Regions from separate parts of the Pseudoalteromonas sp. '520P1 No. 423' genome, predicted to be linked through region 2. Evidence: predicted binding sites of a transcription regulator. Region 2 holds the regulator's gene; each other region holds the start of a gene.

Region 1 (4,645 bases), 3.2 Mb from region 2:
AAAAGAAAGAACAAGACTTGCCCTAATTGAAGCGGCATTCAATCAATTGAGCGCAGAGCATAGCTTATCCAATTTAAGTTTAAGAGAAGTTTCTCGAGAAGCCGGTATCGCGCCAACTTCTTTTTATAGACACTTTAAAGATATGAATGAATTAGGTTTAACTTTAGTTGATGAAGCGGGGTTAACACTTAGGCAGTTAATGCGCCAAGCGAGAAGAAGAATAAAAAGCGAAGGCAGCGTAATACATACTTCAATTCATACTTTTATGGAGTTTATTGAAAACTCGAGTAATCAGTTTCGATTATTGCTACGTGAACGTTCAGGTACCTCAATTGCATTTAGAAGTGCAGTAGCTCGAGAAATAAAACACTTTATTTTAGAGCTGGCTCATTATCTAGAAAACGAAACAAATTGTGATGCTGATCATGCTTACATTCAAGCGGAAGCTATGGTTACTTTGGTATTTAATGCAGGAGCTGAGGCTTTAGATATTGATAAGAAACAAAGGGATGAATTGGTTGATAGATTAGTTTGGCAATTAAGGTATGTTGCTAAAGGTGCTGCAATCTATGGTAAAAAAGCAGCACCTAAAAAAGACTAAGTTATTTTCGCGTTAAAAATACGCCGGATTCTATATGGTGTGTATATGGAAACTGGTCAAAAATAGCAAAGCGCTCAACTTTATGTGTTGTGGTTAATTGCTTTAAATCTCTTTCTAATGTGTCTGGATTACAAGAGATATAAATAATATTATCGTAGTTTTGCGTTAAAGTAGTTGTTTTCTCATCCATACCCGCGCGTGGTGGGTCAACTAAGATCGTTTGGCAGTTATAACTCTTTAAATCGATACCATTTAATCGAGTGAATTCTTGCTCACCATTAAGCGCTTGCGTGAACTCTTCACTGGACATGCGGATGATATCAACATTATCAATGTTATTTTCAGCAATATTAAATTGTGCTGACTTTACTGATGATTTTGAAATTTCAGTTGCTAATACACGGTCGAATGCACTTGCCAGCGCGATAGAGAAATTGCCATTACCACAATATAGTTCTAATAAATCATTTTCTAAATTTTGGCTAATATCTAACGCCCATTCTAGCATTTTTTGATTTAGCTTTGCATTGGGTTGTGTAAAGCTATTTTCTACTTGTTGATAGGTAATTTCTTTACCTGCCACATTAAGTTTTTCTACTACGTAGTCATTACCTAGTAATATTTTTTGCTTTCGTGCTCTACCAATAATATCAACATTAAATTCTTTGCTTAAAGTTGCTTTTAATTCTTCTGCTGCGACTAACCACTCATCTTCTAAAGGCTTGTGATATAATAAGCTTATTAATACTTCACCACTTAGAGTTGATAAATAATCTATTTGAAATAACTTACGTCTTAAAATTTCATTGAATTGTAATAATGAAATTAATTTAGGCATTAAGTCGTACATAATAGGTGCAGCTGGTTCAAAATGTTCAACTCGGATTTTTTCTTTGGTTTCTTGGTTAAACATTATGTGGAATAAATCATCACCTTCATGCCATACTCTAAATTCAGCACGTTGGCGGTAATGTTTTGGCTCAGAGTTGAAAACTTCTAATTTTTTAACTCCGAATTGTTCAAATTGCTTTTGAATTCGGATTTCTTTTTCACTTAGTTGTGAATCGTAAGTAGTTTCGTCAATTTCAATAATAGCCATTATATTTTCTCGTCTGAGCTGGTCGCGCTATTTTATGGAGTGATATTAGTTTGTCTATATAAATTTAAATATTTTATTAGTTGATACTTTAGTATTGACATAAATTGCCGATAAGCAATAAAGACACTGAATTGGAGCAAGTCATGAAAATTGGTTCTTCTGGGTTTCAGCCCGCATCGTTATTTAATCAGTTGTTCAAAAAGAGTGATAAAGCACAAGAGCACTCTCAAATGTCTGGTTCAGTGCAGTTTTCAAAAAATACCCAAATTGCCTCAAGAGTTATGCAAGATAAGTTATCTAACTCTTTATCCATGCCGCCAACTTCAGCTAATAAAGCTGAGTCTTTATTTGATTTTGAAGAAGTCGCAAAAAATGTTTTAGGTTTTGTCAAAACAGCTGTTTTAAATGCGCAAAGTAATGGTGCGTCAGATGACAAACTTAAAGATATTCTTAATCAAGCAAGAAGCGGTATTGAAACAGGTATAAAAGAAGCATCTGAAGAGCTAGAAGATTCTGGTTTAATGACTGATGATATACAAGAGGGCATTGCTAAAAGCTCAGAACTGATGAATAAAGGTTTAGATGAATTTGAAAGTGCGTTAGAAAGACCAAAAGCATCATCAGTAAATTATGCTCAAGCAAGTAGTTATAATTTATCAAACGGTGCTGATTTAACAATAAAAACTCAAGAAGGCGATGAAATTCGTATTAGTTTTAATTCAGATTATCAGCATCAAAATGCTTCAGTCTATCAGTCAAACAATCAAAATGAATCATTCGCATACCAAGATTCAAAATCATATTCAGCTGCATTTTCATTTGAAGTTGATGGCGATTTAAATGAAGAAGAGCAAGAAGCGATAAATGCGCTTATGTCTGATTTACAAAAAGTCAGCGATGATTTTTTCTCTGGTTCATTGGAAGATGCATTTGAACAGGCAAGCAAAATTAATATGGACACGAGCCAACTCGCAGCATTCTCAATGAACTTACAACAGACTGAAAGTCTCGTAAGTGTGAAAGAATATCGCTCCAATATGCCAGGGATTGATTTAGCCAAGCAGCTCACGCCACTTAATGAAGGTTTGGAGAAGGCATATGAGCAGGCTAAGCCGTTATCTATTGAAAATGAATTAGCTGGGATCTTACAGTGGTTAAATCAAGAAAGAGAGCAGGCTGATAAATTTATAGAATATAGCCAATCATTATTTGATCAGCTTGCTTTACTTGACAATGAAATACCAGAGACTGAAAAGTCAGATAGTGATATTCAGTCTTAAATTTTTCAAACTAGCTCAGTTTCTTGAGCTAGTAAGGGTATAATGTCACAATAGTATGTCTTCTTATATTTATTGAGCTTTACCTTTGCAGCATATTGTTATTTTTGATTCGGGTATTGGTGGTACATCTGTATTAGCACATATTCAAAAAGCGTTCCCTAATGCTAACTATAGTTATTTGATGGATAACCTATATCTTCCATACGGTGAATTAGAATCAAAAGTATTACAACAAAGATTATTACAAAAGCTTAAAACTGTTGAAGCATCTTTTGAACCGATAGATCTTATCGTTGTTGCTTGTAATACAGCAAGTACACAAAGTCTTTGTTTATTGCGTTCTCATACAGATATTCCTATTGTAGGTGTTGTGCCTGCAATCAAACCTGCAGCAAGTAAAACCAAAACTAAACAAATCGGTTTATTAGCAACGCCTGCAACTACAAATAATAAATATATTCAAAAGTTAATTAAAGATCATGCAAATGATATTGAGGTTCATTTATATGCTTCTGTAAATTTAGTGACTTTAGCAGAGTATAAATTTTGGAGGGGTGAGGTAAATCAACTAGCATTAAAGGAAGAGATTGAGAATTTAAATATCTCCAAAGAAATTGATTATTTAGTTTTAGGCTGTACACACTTTCCTATTTTATCATCAGAGATACATAAAGCGTTAGATATGGATATTGAATTAATTGATTCAGGAAATGCTATTGCAAATAGAGTAATTGATGTATTGCCGCAAAATAGAAAAGATAAAAAATCACAACAAATAAAAAGGCCGGTGCGATTTTACGCAACGGCCCCAATTCAAAATACCAAACAAAGAGTGGAAGTAATTAAACTGATTGATCTCTAGATTCAGTTTTTACTGGAGATTCATTATTCTCTTGTTTTTGTTTTGCCTCTCTTACTTTTAGTGTACGTTGCTGAAATTCAGCATCGTTTAAAGATGTAATAGCAGAGTCAGCATCTTTAGCTGCCATTTCAACAAACCCAAAGCCGCGGCGTTTACCTGTATTTTTATCTTTTAATAAACGTACTGTAAAAACTTTACCGTGTTGTTCAAATAATTCTCTGACAACACCTTCATTTGCACGGTAAGGAAGATTACCTACATATAAAGTTTTAGTTTCAATTTTAGACTCATCTTCATCCGTAGATATAAACGAAATGACGATACCACCAAGAAGTAACCCTAAAGCGAGGGCGATTGCAGGATTAGTAAAAACACTGGCCAATAGAAATTCCGCTAAGACAAAGCCAATAATAGCCAAGATAATAGAAAAGATTATAGATTTTTGATTAGATGATTTCATTTTTATATACCAAATACACAAATTAAACATTAATTTAACATCGTAGTAGAGCTTATCTTAACCTTATCTTTAAACTTCGCAATAAAATTGTGATTAAAATATAAAATACATAACTAAATAATGATTTTGATGAGCATATCACTGTGATTATGATGTAATAATAGCCGTTAAGTTTACTTTTTATGCAAATATACATTTTTTTGAATTATATTTAAAAAAACACTTGCGCTGAAATAGAATCTCTCTATACTGCGCCTCCACCGACACAGACGGCAAGCAACATTCTTAAAGGGATGTAGCGACATCGACTAGCTTGGTAGAGTTGATTAAAACTAGATTTAAA
Region 2 (4,645 bases):
AGTGGTACCTTAATTTCTAATGTCGTACCTGTTCCTCTTTGAGATTCAATATTAATTGAACCATTTAGCTGAGTGATTTTTGTTTTAACAACATCCATACCCACACCGCGACCTGAAATATCAGATATTTCTTCTTTAGTCGAAAAACCTGGTGCAAATATTAAATTAAACGCTTCATTATCAGTCATTCTTGATGCAAAATCGGCATCAATTACACCTTTACCAATTGCAATATCTTTTAACTTATCAGGATCCATACCTGCACCATCATCTTTGATGGTTAAAAGTATATGATCACCTTCTTGAGAGGCTGAAAGTGTAACTGTACCTGTTCTAGATTTACCTGTTGCTTCACGTTCATCTGGCATTTCAATACCATGATCAACTGAGTTCCTAACTAAATGCACTAAAGGATCAGCAAGTGCTTCAACTAAGTTTTTATCTAAATCAGTATCTTCACCAACTAATTGAAGGTTAATATCTTTTTTCAAACTACGTGCTAAATCACGAACAACACGAGGAAAACGACCAAATACCTTTTTAATAGGTTGCATCCGTGTTTTCATCACAGCACTTTGCAAATCAGCTGTCACAACATCAAGATTTGAAATTGCCTTATTCATACTTTCGCTACTATTAGTCGCACCTAGGCTTACTAATCTATTTCTAACTAAAACAAGTTCACCAACCATATTCATTATTTGATCAAGACGTTTAGTGTCTACTCGAACCGTTGTTTCAGCTTGTACTGCAGGAGATTTAGCAGATGGTTTTTCTGCAGCCGGTTTTGCTACTGGTTTAGGCTTTTCTTCCGCTTTTGCTTGTGGTTTTAGTACTGGTTTCGTTACTGGTTTTTCTACTTTTTTCTCAATTTTAGGTTTACTTGCAACCTCAGGTTTTTGAGCTGGAGTTGGCGCGGATTCTACCGTTTTAGGACCCTGTCCTTTGCCATGAAGTTCATCTAATAAAGCTTCAAATTCATCATCTGAAATATCTTCAGAATCAGAACTAGCTATAGGCGTACTTTCAACGACATTATTCTTCTCTTCTGGAGCTGTGCTTTGGGTTTCACCAAACGATCCAACCCCATGCAATTCGTCTAACAAGTTTTCAAATTGATCATCTGTAATATCGCCATCAGATGCATCATTTGTGATTTCTGGTTGCCCTTTTGACTCTTCAACTATAGGCCCTTTTCCTGCTCCATGAAGTTCATCTAATAAGCTTTCAAATTCATCTTCTGATATATCATCAATATTTGAATCATCTGAACTTGTATCATCCATATCAAACAATACGTCATCAAAATCAGAGCTTAAATCTTCTTCAGGACTTGTTGTGAGAGAATTATCGACTTCTGGAGCTGTAGCTTCATGAGGAGGTGACACTTCGCCTTCACTTTGAGGTTTGCAAAGGTCATGCATCGCTTTTAGTAGGTTAGGATCGGCGGCTTCAGGCTTTTCTCTATTTTGAATACAAGCAAACATAATATTTATACAATCTAATGCTTGTAAAATAACATCCATAAGTTCTGGAGTGACACTTATTTGCCCTTGACGTAAAATATCAAAAACATTTTCTGCACCATGACAAGCATCTACAAGCTCAGTCATTGCTAAAAATCCAGCACCACCTTTGACAGTATGAAAACCTCTAAATATTGCATTTAATAAATCAGCATCTTCAGGGTTATTTTCTAATTCTATAAGCTGCTCAGATAATAATTCGAGAATTTCTCCGGCCTCAACCAAAAAATCCTGCAAAATATCTTCATCTAGTTCAAAACTCATGCAGCAGTTCTCCCTTTTAGAAACCTAAACTTGATAATAAGTCGTCAACATCATCTTGATCTGATACAACATCATCACGTTCTAATGCATCTATAATCGGACCCTCTGCAACTTGATCTAATTCTTTTTCAACTTGTAGAGATGATTCTATATTTTTTTCTTCAATAACTTCTTTTACAGGTAATTCACCATCAATTGGCGAGCCAAAAACTTTCAACATATGAATAAGGCTTTCTTCAACTTCACGCACAAGCTCTATCACTCTGCGAATAACTTGCCCTGTTAAATCTTGAAAATCTTGGGCCATTAAGACCTCTGTCATTAAGCTTTGTAGCTTTTGAGTATTACCCTGCGTATTTAAAATAAACGAATCTAACCCATGACATAAGGATTTAAACTCGCCTAATTTAAGGTCGCGACTCATAAGTCGATCCCATGAGGGTTTAATGTTATCAAGTTCGTTTTTTAGCTCATCAGCTATTGGTAAACCTGCTTCTATCGCATCCATGGTTTTATTCGCAGCTTGCTCTGTCATTTTTATGACATAATTTAAACGCTCTTTTGCATCTGGTAATGCTTCTTTCGTTAAATCGGTAAGCTTTGAATCTAACTGAAAGTTATTTAATGAGTCATGTAATTGACGAGTTAACTTACCAACCTCTTCAAATAGCTCAGATTGCATTTGTGTTGTTATTTGCAATAGCAATTCATCAGCTTGTGCTTGTTCATTACTTTCAAGTAATGATACAAGTTGTCTAGCTTGTTCAAGTGTAATTTGAGGTAAATCAGTTGAAATTATTAACTCATCCATAATTTAACCTAAGCGCTCAAACACTTTTTCTAATTTGGTTTTAAGCGTGCCTGCTGTGAAGGGCTTAACAATATAACCATTAACGCCAGCTTGTGCAGCAGCTATTATTTGTTCTTTTTTAGCTTCAGCAGTTACCATTAATACTGGTATATGCTTTAAGCTATCATCAGCTCGAATCGCTCTTAGTAAGTCTATACCTTGCATACCAGGCATATTCCAATCGGTTACTACAAAATCAAACTCTTGGTTTTGTAGCATAGGTAGTGCAGTACTACCATCATCTGCTTCTTGGACATTAGTAAAGCCTAAGTCTCTTAGCAAATTTTTAATGATTCTTCTCATAGTAGAAAAGTCATCAACTACAAGAACTTTCATATTTTTATCCAAAACATCCTCCTGTGAGGTACGAACTCAAGGTTACAACCACTTTATTAAACCCAGTCACTGATTTTAGCTTTTAGCCTTATCATTGCCTGTCCATGTATCTGACTAACACGAGACTCACTTACATCAAGTATTTGTCCAATCTCTTTTAAATTCATTTCTTCATTATAGTAAAGAGATAATACAAGAGCATCTCTTTCAGGCAATGTTTTTATTGCCTTTACTAATGAAACATTAAACTTATCATTTTTTATTGACGCAAAAGGCGAATTACTTAATGATTTATCCGATGATATTTGCAGCACATCTTCATCAACACCGAGATCTTCTATTCCTAGAATTTTACCTGAATTCACATCATTAAGGATATGATGGTATTCATCGAGTGTAATATCAAGTTTTTCAGCAACTTCTATGCCTTTTACTTCTCGACCTAGCTGAGATTCTAATTCTGAAATGGCTTGAGCAACCTGACGGCTGTTTCTGTGAACAGACCTTGGTACCCAATCGCCTTTCCTAATTTCATCTAGCATAGCACCTCTGATTCTTATGCCACCAAATGTTTCAAAACTAGCGCCTTTTGTGCCATCAAAGTTTTTAGCAGCTTCAATCAAACCTATCATGCCTGATTGAATTAAATCATCCAACTGCACACTTGCGGGGAGTCTCGCCAACATATGATAAGCTATACGCTTAACTAAAGGCGTATGACGCTCTACAACTTGTGCAATATGGTTATTATCACTGTATCCGGCTACTTTATTCACTAATAAAAATGCCTTTAGCGGTTTACTAATTTTTCAATAAAAAATTCCAGATGCCCCGAAGGCTGATTTGGAATTGGCCATTTAGCTGCTTTTGTAGCTAAAGTCTTAAATGCGATTGCGGCGGGAGATTTAGGAAAAAGGTCAACAATTGCTTTTTGCTTACGCGTTGACTTTCTCATATTTTCATCAAAAGGTACTGTTGCCACTAATTCTAATGAAACGTCTAAAAACCTATCTGTTACTTTAGACAGTTTAGCAAATAGTTCTTGACCTTCTCTTAAACTTCTTACCATATTTGCAATAATTTTAAACTTATAAACACCATGTTCTCTGCTTAATATCTTAATTAAGGCATATGCATCTGTAATTGAAGTTGGCTCATCACACACCACCATTAATACATCTTGTGCTGCACGAGAAAAGCTTAATACCATTTCAGAGATACCTGCTGCAGTATCAACAATTAATACATCATAATCGGCATTAAGTTCACTAAATGCACGAATTAACCCTGCATGTTCTGAAGGTGAAAGCTCAACCATCGTTTGCGAGCCAGATGTTGCAGGCACAATTCTAATGCCGTGAGGCCCTTCAACTAAAATATCTTCTAATTCACACTCGCCAGAAAGCACGTGTGATAAATTTTTTTCTACACGTAGACCTAACATGACATCACAGTTAGCTAAACCTAAATCGGCATCTAATACAAGGACACGTTTACCTTGTTGTCCCATGGCTATTGCAATATTCAAAGAGGCATTTGTTTTACCTACGCCGCCTTTGCCGCCAGTCACTGAGATTACTTTAACTGCATTATTGTTCTGTTTCATTTTACGCAGGCCACTTGCTTGATCCATAACTGTATTAATCATACATTCCTACTGTTTGAGATT
Region 3 (4,645 bases), 2.3 Mb from region 2:
GTAAAACAATAAAAGGAAATCACATGATTTCCTTTTCATATATTCTATTTTGGTGGGTCAGGTGGGTCATCATTTCCACCACCGCCGCCGGGCATTAAAGCGTATTTATCAAGTAATGTCATATCCATGCTCCTTATCCATTTGCTCAAATAAGTTTAAGCACTTTTAATAATAGAAAAGATTCCATTTAAATAAAGGGAAAGAAAGAAAAAATCAGAGATAGATTTTAGTCAAAGCAGCAAATAACAATAAATTTAATAAGAGTAAAACTAAGCTTCGACTTCTACTTCAGCCTTTTTATTTTTTAAATATTGGATAAAAATCACAAATAAAGGGGCAAAACATAAAGCAACAGTAGCCATATTAATAATAGGTAACAAAGTCTTATAAAGGTAAGTTGTATAACTTAAATCAAAATAATGACGATCAACTATACGAACCAATTGCAGTAAAGGGGCTGGTAAAACAATTAATTGCCCAAGAATAGATTGCCAAATTGGAATTTTATCCTTGATAGTCAGATAAGCTATAAATCCCATCCAAGTAATATCATTCAATGCCCAAAATAAATACCTATAGATAAACTCTGTATCAAATCTTACTAATAGTTCATATGATGTTGAACCAATTAAGAAAAATATAAAAGTAATAATACTAAATAGGAATGGACTTCTTTGTTTAAGATAAAAATAAATAAGGGCTGACAATAAAGGAAGCCCCGTTAGATTTGTGTTAATAAATAATAATAACTGATCTAATGTCGTAATAATCACTTTTATTAAACTTAGTCTTTAGTTTTACCATCACCCGTTGAGTCATCAGCGCCACCGCCATTACCTGGCATATACGAATATTTATCAATTGTAATCATAATATTTTCCTTAATTTTAGTTATTTCTTTTAATAAAAACTTTAAAAACTCACCCCTACGAAAGAGTGAGTTTTAAAATATAACAATTGACATTAATTGCCAAGGGGCTTTTGATATTAATCAGAATTATTTTCCAACTTGAATTGGATCAGACTCTTTTGCTTTACCTTGCATAATTGATATTTCAACTCTGCGGTTACGTTTACGCGAATCTATATCTGTATTTGGCACTAAAGGTCGCGTTTCTGCATGACCTATTACAACCATACGATTTTTATCAAACCCACGTACTTTTTGCATTTCACTGGCAACCGCTACCGCACGTTTAGCCGATAAATCCCAGTTATTGAAATATAATTCGTTACTTACCTGATAATCATCAGTATGGCCTGATACTTCAATCTCACCCGGTACATCTTTTAATAAAGCGGCTATTTCTTGAATAATAGGTTTAAATTGTGGTTGTAAAAAAGCACTACCCGACGGAAAAGAGCCATTTTCCCGAATACGAATGATGATTTGCTGCCCTAAAGATTCCAACTCTATTGCGCCATCTATTATTTGTTGCTCAAGCTGTTGCGCTATCTTCTTAACCAGTTCATTCACTTGTTCTTGATCGGCTGTTTTTTCTGCTTTAGCCGCAGACTCTTGTTTAGCGGTACTTTGTGATTCGCCACCCCGTTTATTACCACGCTGCTCTTGACGACCACCAGCAGATGCTTCATCACCGGCCTGAAACTCTAACATTTGTTGTGTCATTTCAGTTGTTTGCTGCTGAATGGTTTCTATCGGAGTCGGCTCAGGTTTACCTGGGGTAAATTCCTGGGCTATTACACTTGTACCCTTTGGGATATCTTTTACTTCTAATTTATTTTGTACACCAAAAGCAAATTTCATTGAACCTGCTATTTGTTTAAACTTAAGTACATCCATTTCAGACATGGCTAGAAGCAATACAAAGAAACACATTAACAATGCCATCATATCAGCAAATGTGCCCATCCACTGAGGTAACCCAACCGGCGGACATTTACATTTTTCAGCTTCATCAGACATTAAAAGACAGCCCTTCTATACAATAACTCAGAAAAATCTACCTTAACACTAAACCCCAGTAATCCAACAGGAGGACATTTACATTCTTCTTTTTCGTCAGACATAGCTATTCCTCAGTATTGACTTCACGTTTAGATTCTGCGATATAATTTTTCAATATACCTTCAATTACTTTGGGGTTTTGTCCATCTTGAATACCTAATATAGCATCTAAAATCAGTTTTTGGTTTAGCTCTTCTTCATCTCTGCGGTTTTCTAATTTTGACTGGATTGGAATGGCAATTACATTTGCTAAAAATGCACCATAAAGTGTTGTTAATAGTGCTACCGCCATTGCAGGACCAATTGCTTTTGGGTCATCCATGTTAGATAACATCGCAACTAAACCGATCAAGGTACCTATCATGCCCATAGCAGGTGCTATATCACCTAAGGATTTAAATAGACTAGCACCTTGATCATGACGATTTGTGGTTAAAGTTATGTCTTTTTGTAGAGTTGCTCTCACAACATCTGCATCATGACCATCAACCAGCATATCTATGCCTTTTTGCATAAATGCATTGGGGATTTCAGCTTCTTCTAATGCTAAAAAGCCACCTTTTCTGGCTGCATCAGCTAATTCTACCGATTTTTCAATTAACACATCAGGTGTTTCAAGCTTAAACATAAAAGCTTTAACACCCACTTTACCGATAGAAAAAAACTGACCCATAGTAAAGTTAGACAGCACCACAAAAAATGATCCACAAAATACGATTAATACCGACGGTACATCTATAAACATACCTAACTCGCCACCTAGTAGCATCGCCATCACGATAAAACCTATGGCACCAACCATACCTATTATTGTTGCTAAATCCACAAACCCTCCAAGGGCACTTCAAACTTGTTGTTTATATTAAGTTAGTTTTAACTATCGGCAAATATTTTTTTTTCTAAAGGCCATTTATTTTCAATAAATTTAGCATCAATTAACTGCCTATATAGTCAATCCTAGTCATAAAAAATTAAAAAACCTATGTAAATGGTTAATTGTTATTTGTATTCGATGCTGATCCCCCATAAAATTGACATCCTCACTCGTATGTATAATAAAAAGAGAATCAAAATATGGCTGTAAAAAAACCAGAAAATCTCAGTTTTGAACAAGCAATGTCAGAACTCGGTAACATAGTCACAGAAATGGAAAATGGTGAACTTACTCTGGAGCAGTCTTTAAAACAGTTCGAACGTGGTGTTCAATTAGCAAATGCTTCTTCATCAAAGCTCAGCCAAGCAGAACAAAAAGTTAAGATTTTAATGGGTAATAATGAAAATAGCCCATTAACCAATTTTGATTCTGATCCGGAATAACCCAGTGAATGACTCTCCAAAGAATATCAAGCCTGAGCTAATAGTAGCTCAAGAGCGCATTGCTTGCGTTTTAAATAATTTAATTGATAAACAAAATAATACTGATGAAACTTTAAAATCTGCTACCAGATATAGTTTATTAAATGGTGGTAAACGATTAAGACCTTTTTTAGTGTATACCACAGGAAAAATGCTTAACGCACATGATTCTGACTTAGATGCAGCAGCCAGTGCCATTGAATGTATCCATAGTTATTCTTTAGTACATGATGACTTACCTGCTATGGACGATGATGACTTACGCCGAGGAAAACCCACTTGTCATATAGAATTTGATGAAGCAACTGCTATTTTAGCGGGTGATTCGTTGCAAACCTTAGCCTTTGAAACTTTATCTACACATAATTTTGTTGGAATTAGCTATAACCAGCAAGTTGCATTAATATCTGTTTTAGCACAAGCCTCTGGATTAACAGGCATGTGTGGTGGTCAGTCATTAGATTTAGCAGCAACTGATAAAGCGGTATCGCTTGAGCAGTTAGAACAAATTCATAATTTAAAAACGGGTGCACTGCTAAGAGCTGCGATTAAATTAGGTGCTTTGTGTTCACCTAATTGCACCTCTGATATACTCAATAAATTAGATGACTTTGGAAAAGCAATCGGATTAGCTTTTCAAGTACAAGACGATATTTTAGATATAGAAGCCGATACTGAAACTTTAGGTAAACCTCAAGGGTCAGATGTAGCAGCAAATAAGTCGACATATCCGGCATTATTAGGTTTACAAGGCGCAAAAGACAAAGCAAGGCAATTATATCAAGACGCACTAAAAGCGCTTGATGATATCAATGCTGATACCAGCGAATTACAAGCCCTTGCCACGTATATAATAGAAAGAGATCATTAGGATAACGAATAAATATCATGACATTTGATAGTAGCAAGTATCCCTTATTAAGCATAGCTGACAAGCCTGAAAAACTAAGACAGTTGCCACATAATAAATTAGTACCTCTTAGCAATGAGCTAAGAGAATATTTATTAAACTCAGTTTCACAAAGCAGTGGCCACTTAGCTTCAGGACTTGGCACCGTTGAGCTAACCGTTGCATTACATTATGTATTTAATACACCAGTTGATAGATTAATTTGGGATGTAGGCCATCAAGCTTACCCGCATAAAATATTGACCGAACGAAAAGATAAAATGCATACCATACGTCAAAAAGATGGTTTGCACCCTTTCCCATACCGTGGTGAAAGTGAATACGACACATTCAGTGTTGGTCATTCTAGTACATCTATTTCGGCTGCGCTTGGCATGTCGATAGCAGCTAAAAAAGAAGGCAAAGATCGT
Region 4 (4,645 bases), 1.3 Mb from region 2:
TTTTTCTGTCATAATCATCAGAAATTGGGTGTTTTATATTTATATAATGGTAGCAGGAATCTTACAGCTTGCTAAAAAATCAACTAATGAATCAATTTTTTTTGAATCCAGATGAAATCCTTTTGAAGTCATTCCGTAAATTAATGTAACGTTCTTCATGCAAATGAGGCAACTTTATGCCATCAACTAATTTGAAAGTGTTTATACATTTTTGATGTATTTGTTGTTGATCATTTTCTGAATGTTGAAGTACTTGTAATAGGGCTTGAATTAAATTTAAAGCACTACCTGTGTTTACAGCTGCATATTCTAATGCTTTTTCAAAAGACTCTATTGCTAAACTGAAATTGCCTTTTTTATACTCTCCAATGCCCTTTTTATTATGTTCTTCGAATAAACTTATGCTTTCTTGTGACTTTGTGATTTGATCCTTTAACATACCATCAACAAAAACTGTGTTTGAATTTTTATCACTTAAGCGTGCTTGCTGCTCTGATGCGGCTTCAAACTCACCAATTTGCATTAACGTGAGAATCGATTCAGGATATAAATCAAAAGATAGGTCTTCATTGTTTTCATCTAATTTAACTTGTAGATTCGCAAGGTCTTTTTTTGCGTTTAAAAATTCACCTTGAACTGCATGGATCCTTGCTTTGCATAAAGTTTCAAAAGATGAAAATGATGTTTTTTCAAATAGCTTTTTCTCATTTTTAGCTTGTTGAATTGCTAATTTTGTTTCTTTTAAATAATGCTCTTTATCGGGAACGTTATCGCAATTGTGGGCTGCATCGAGTAAAGAACGAATATAATTTAATTGATGGTCAATTGATTGATGTATTGATTTTTTGCTCATACTCAATAATGACTGACATGCATTAACTAAACTGTTGTAAGCATTATTCTGTCTAGCAATATCAGCCAATAAATATTGTCTAGAAAATGAATATGGGGAAATTGAAGAACTTTTCTTGATGGCATTTAAAGCTTGTGTTTTTTTACCTTTCGCTAATAAGCATTTAGCTTTTATATCATGTGCCTCTACATGAAATCTATTTTGTTCTAAGACTTCTTCACATAGTTCTAATGCGTCATCAAATAAATCTTGTTGATATAATATACTTGCTAAAGAAGTTAAAGCCCAAGGGACACGCTTATTGCTGAGTTCATTCACTAAAATTTTCTCAGCTTCATTAAAGTTTTTTTGCTCTATATATAAATTTGATAATAGTTTTGAACAGTATTGTCTATACCGATTTTTTTGGTCGATAATTTTTTTCACTTCTTCTATCGCACAATCATTATCATTTTTAGATAATGCGACTAACGCAGGTTTTAGCGTTAACTTTCTACTATGAACTTTATCAATTCGCTTTTTTAAAACTCCTTGAGAGAAAGGTTTTACTAAATAGTCATCGGGTTCGGCTTCCACAGCACCTAACACCATAGGTCTCGTTGTTTCTCCAGAAATAATCATATAGATAGCATCAACAACTAGGCAGTCTTTTGCCCTGAGTTCTTCTAATAACTGCCTTCCATTTTTACCTAAACCTAAATTATAATCTATAAATAGTAAGTCAAATTTTACTTCCATACATTGCTGAATGGCAGATTCACCCGTATCTGCGAAATGAATATTTCTGGCGCCTAAGCCAAATAACATGCCTTTAAGTAAAGTTTGAAAAGAGCGTTGATCGTCTACAATCAAAACTTTCTTTTCTTTAAAGTTAATCATTTCTTTTTTTGGCATTTTACTCATATGTTTAGCCTTTCACTATTATGAATAGTAAACTATTTAGCTTAAAACTGCGTTAGAAATTTAATTAGAGATGACTTTGCATATAGATTATCAGTTAAAAAAAAGCCAAAAACGTAAAACAATTGCCATTAATATAAAAAACTCTGAAGTAACCGTATTAGCACCTCATTTTGTTCCAAAGTCATATATAGATGATTTGATTATAAAGAAACACCAATGGATAAATAATAAAATTGCTGAGCAACAATTAAATACCGATGCAATTAAAAATAAAAAATCACCGTTGGAAACACAATCATTTAAATTATTTGGTGAAACGATTTCAATACAATTGCTGCGCTCAAATGTATCTAGTATTGAGTTTGATGGTAAAACCTTATTTTTATCTGCAGCAAGTAGAGTCAAAAATTTACAAGCGCATTATCAAAAACAATTAAAGGTTTTTTTAAAACAAAGTCTTGATTCATACTTAGATATTAAATTGCCTGAAGTATCTAATTATATGGAATTGAGTTTTACGAACTATCAAATAAAAACTTATAAGAGAAGATGGGGGTCATGTAACTCAAAGAAAGAATTAACTTTTAATGTTTTATTAGCTGGCGCACCTAAGTGGGTGATTGATTATGTGATCGTGCATGAAATCTCCCATCTAAAATACTTAGATCATAGCAAGCGTTTTTGGCGATTAGTAAACAGTCATTATTCAAATGTAACGGAGGCTGAATCTTGGTTGAAAATAAATGCAATGAGTTTAGATATTTGAACTGGAATTGGTGTTTTATACGAAAATTATAAGATGAGTAGATAAAGGCATAGCTGTATAATGAAGATATTAAATAAAATTTTAATTATTTAGAATAGTAGGTAATTTGAAACTGGTGGAGGGAGGTGGATTCGAACCACCGAAGGCTGAGCCGTCAGATTTACAATCTGATCCCTTTGGCCACTCGGGAACCCCTCCGCAGTATGCGGCGAATAATAATATTGAATTATTAAAGCTTGTATTCACACTTTACTCGGCCAAGAAAAAAGTGGTGGAGGGAGGTGGATTCGAACCACCGAAGGCTGAGCCGTCAGATTTACAATCTGATCCCTTTGGCCACTCGGGAACCCCTCCAGAACACGAAGCGGATATTATCAAAATTATCACGGCTGTAAAGTTATTTTTTTAAATTTATGACTGTTTGCTTGAATACTGCTCATTTAGCTTGAAATGCAATCAATGTAGCTTTATTTATATTGTGTTAGGTTTAGTCTTGAACTAAACCTGAGGTTTCAATTTCAATACTTATCCCCTGACTTTTAATAAAGTGGTCATTCAGCGGGGGACTTAAGGTGTTTAAGAAGTTGTTTCTTTATATGGCGCTTTGATTAAGGAACGCCATTTATTTTATAAAAAGAGCGCAATTTAATTTAAGATATTAATGGTTAGGCCGATAGGGTTTTATCTACCTTACCAAGAGTAATTTGATGCAACTTGAAAATATTTTGACTAATGAAATGCAACTAGGCAATCAATTGTCTCTTTGTGTTGCGCAGAATCGTCGAAATGATTTTTCAATTCTTTTGGCTATGTTATCAAAAGATGCTCTAGATTTTTCTCAGTTTCACTTACCGCAAAGTGACCCTCAAAGTTTTGATAATAAAGATACAAACCTTAGATTATTATTAGGGGCTGCTGCTGAGCAAAAGTTGGCACCATCAGAGTATAATATGTTAATTGGTAAGGAAAACGCTAAAATTATTCAAAATCAAGGAATAGATCAGTTTAAACTGATGAATTGTTTATCACCTGAACCTTTGGCTATTAGAGATGATCTGAGTCATATAAATAGCCAAATTATAGATAATTGTGAATTGTCTGTTAGAAAGAGAATACAGTCTAATGATATTCAGTTAAGTCAAAACCAAATGAATGCGGTAGATTTTTATAATCAGTTACAAGAGCCTAAGTTATACGAACCTTTAACATTACTTCAGGCGTAAATTATCACCTGAAGTAAATTTATCATTTATATCTTTACTGGTAATGACACTTTTTGAATTTTTTATTGCTTCCACAAGGACATACATCATTCCTATTTAGTTTTACTTCTGGTGTATCTTTAATATCACCGTCTAAGTAAAACCACGCACCCTCTACTTTTATAAATTCAGATTTTTCATGTAACGTACAGTAAAGGTTACCAAATAAATAATGGGCTTTGAATTGAACGTAACCTGTATCGGATTGGTCTTGTGAATCAATTATTTCTAGCTTTATAAATTGACAGCTATTAGCAAATTCAGCGATTTCTTTTACTGGATTTTCAGCTTGTTTATCTTTTGCATAGGTATTGAATATATACTTTGCATTACCTTGGGCATATGCACTGTAGCGAGAGCGCATTAAGGTTTCTGATGATTGCGCTATTTTATCACCGTCAATATAAGGTTTACAGCAACTTTCAAAGATCTGTTCATGACCACAAATACACATACTTTATTCAATCTACCTTTAAAAAATTTCTGCAAGTTTAACAAAAATTTTTGAATATTAAATTTTTAACTAAGGTAATGGCTGTTAATTGTTTGTTTTTTATCGCTGAAGCAGTATAGGTTTGTATTTGAAGATATTTTGGCCTTGGTTAATAAATCTAGTTGATAATCATTTAGCATGTTTGTCCAAGTGATCACAGCAGAGAAATTGCCATTATTTAATGCAGAATTAAGCACGTAATCTAAATTTGATAAATGTTTTTGCCTGATCACTAATAATTTTGATTTATCAATTGAACAAGAGTCTAACAGTGATTTACTTGGCACTTGATCTGGTGCAATTAACAGTGTCCAACCGCTTTGGCTGTTATATTGATGCAATATTTTCATTAGCTCAAAAGTAGCTGA

The links. The regulator FliA, encoded in region 2, starts transcription of late flagellar genes. The targets are predictions, from matches to a motif close to CTAAAGNTNNNNNNNNNNNNGCCGATA.
Region 1: the regulator FliA is predicted to act here: its motif matches at 1,787-1,813, upstream of PSA_RS01180 (DUF5610 domain-containing protein).
Region 3: the regulator FliA is predicted to act here: its motif matches at 2,848-2,874, upstream of pomA (flagellar motor protein PomA).
Region 4: the regulator FliA is predicted to act here: its motif matches at 3,172-3,198, upstream of PSA_RS09920 (VC2046/SO_2500 family protein).

What each region holds. Positions count from the first base shown of each region.
Region 1 is NZ_BBZB01000001.1:251,329-255,973, reverse strand. Features, by position in the region: gene fabR (HTH-type transcriptional repressor FabR) at 1-601, shown strand, start outside; gene trmA (tRNA (uridine(54)-C5)-methyltransferase TrmA) at 603-1,700, opposite strand; gene PSA_RS01180 (DUF5610 domain-containing protein) at 1,844-2,980, shown strand; gene murI (glutamate racemase) at 3,066-3,842, shown strand; gene PSA_RS01170 (RNA-binding protein) at 3,823-4,302, opposite strand.
Region 2 is NZ_BBZB01000001.1:3,493,304-3,497,948, forward strand. Features, by position in the region: gene PSA_RS15995 (chemotaxis protein CheA) at 1-1,790, opposite strand, end outside; gene PSA_RS16000 (protein phosphatase CheZ) at 1,807-2,601, opposite strand; gene cheY (chemotaxis response regulator CheY) at 2,605-2,988, opposite strand; gene PSA_RS16010 (RNA polymerase sigma factor FliA) at 3,033-3,752, opposite strand; gene PSA_RS16015 (MinD/ParA family protein) at 3,767-4,624, opposite strand; gene flhF (flagellar biosynthesis protein FlhF) at 4,617-4,645, opposite strand, start outside.
Region 3 is NZ_BBZB01000001.1:1,220,641-1,225,285, reverse strand. Features, by position in the region: gene PSA_RS05630 (hypothetical protein) at 1-23, opposite strand, end outside; gene PSA_RS05625 (hypothetical protein) at 270-773, opposite strand; gene PSA_RS05620 (flagellar motor protein MotB) at 998-1,927, opposite strand; gene pomA (flagellar motor protein PomA) at 2,034-2,795, opposite strand; gene xseB (exodeoxyribonuclease VII small subunit) at 3,044-3,286, shown strand; gene ispA ((2E,6E)-farnesyl diphosphate synthase) at 3,291-4,196, shown strand; gene dxs (1-deoxy-D-xylulose-5-phosphate synthase) at 4,214-4,645, shown strand, end outside.
Region 4 is NZ_BBZB01000001.1:2,165,348-2,169,992, forward strand. Features, by position in the region: gene PSA_RS09895 (ion channel) at 1-12, opposite strand, end outside; gene PSA_RS09900 (response regulator) at 92-1,756, opposite strand; gene PSA_RS09905 (M48 family metallopeptidase) at 1,827-2,522, shown strand; tRNA gene PSA_RS09910 (tRNA-Tyr) at 2,636-2,720, opposite strand; tRNA gene PSA_RS09915 (tRNA-Tyr) at 2,792-2,876, opposite strand; gene PSA_RS09920 (VC2046/SO_2500 family protein) at 3,230-3,745, shown strand; gene PSA_RS09925 (YchJ family protein) at 3,780-4,238, opposite strand; gene PSA_RS09930 (SulA-like leucine-rich domain-containing protein) at 4,304-4,645, opposite strand, start outside.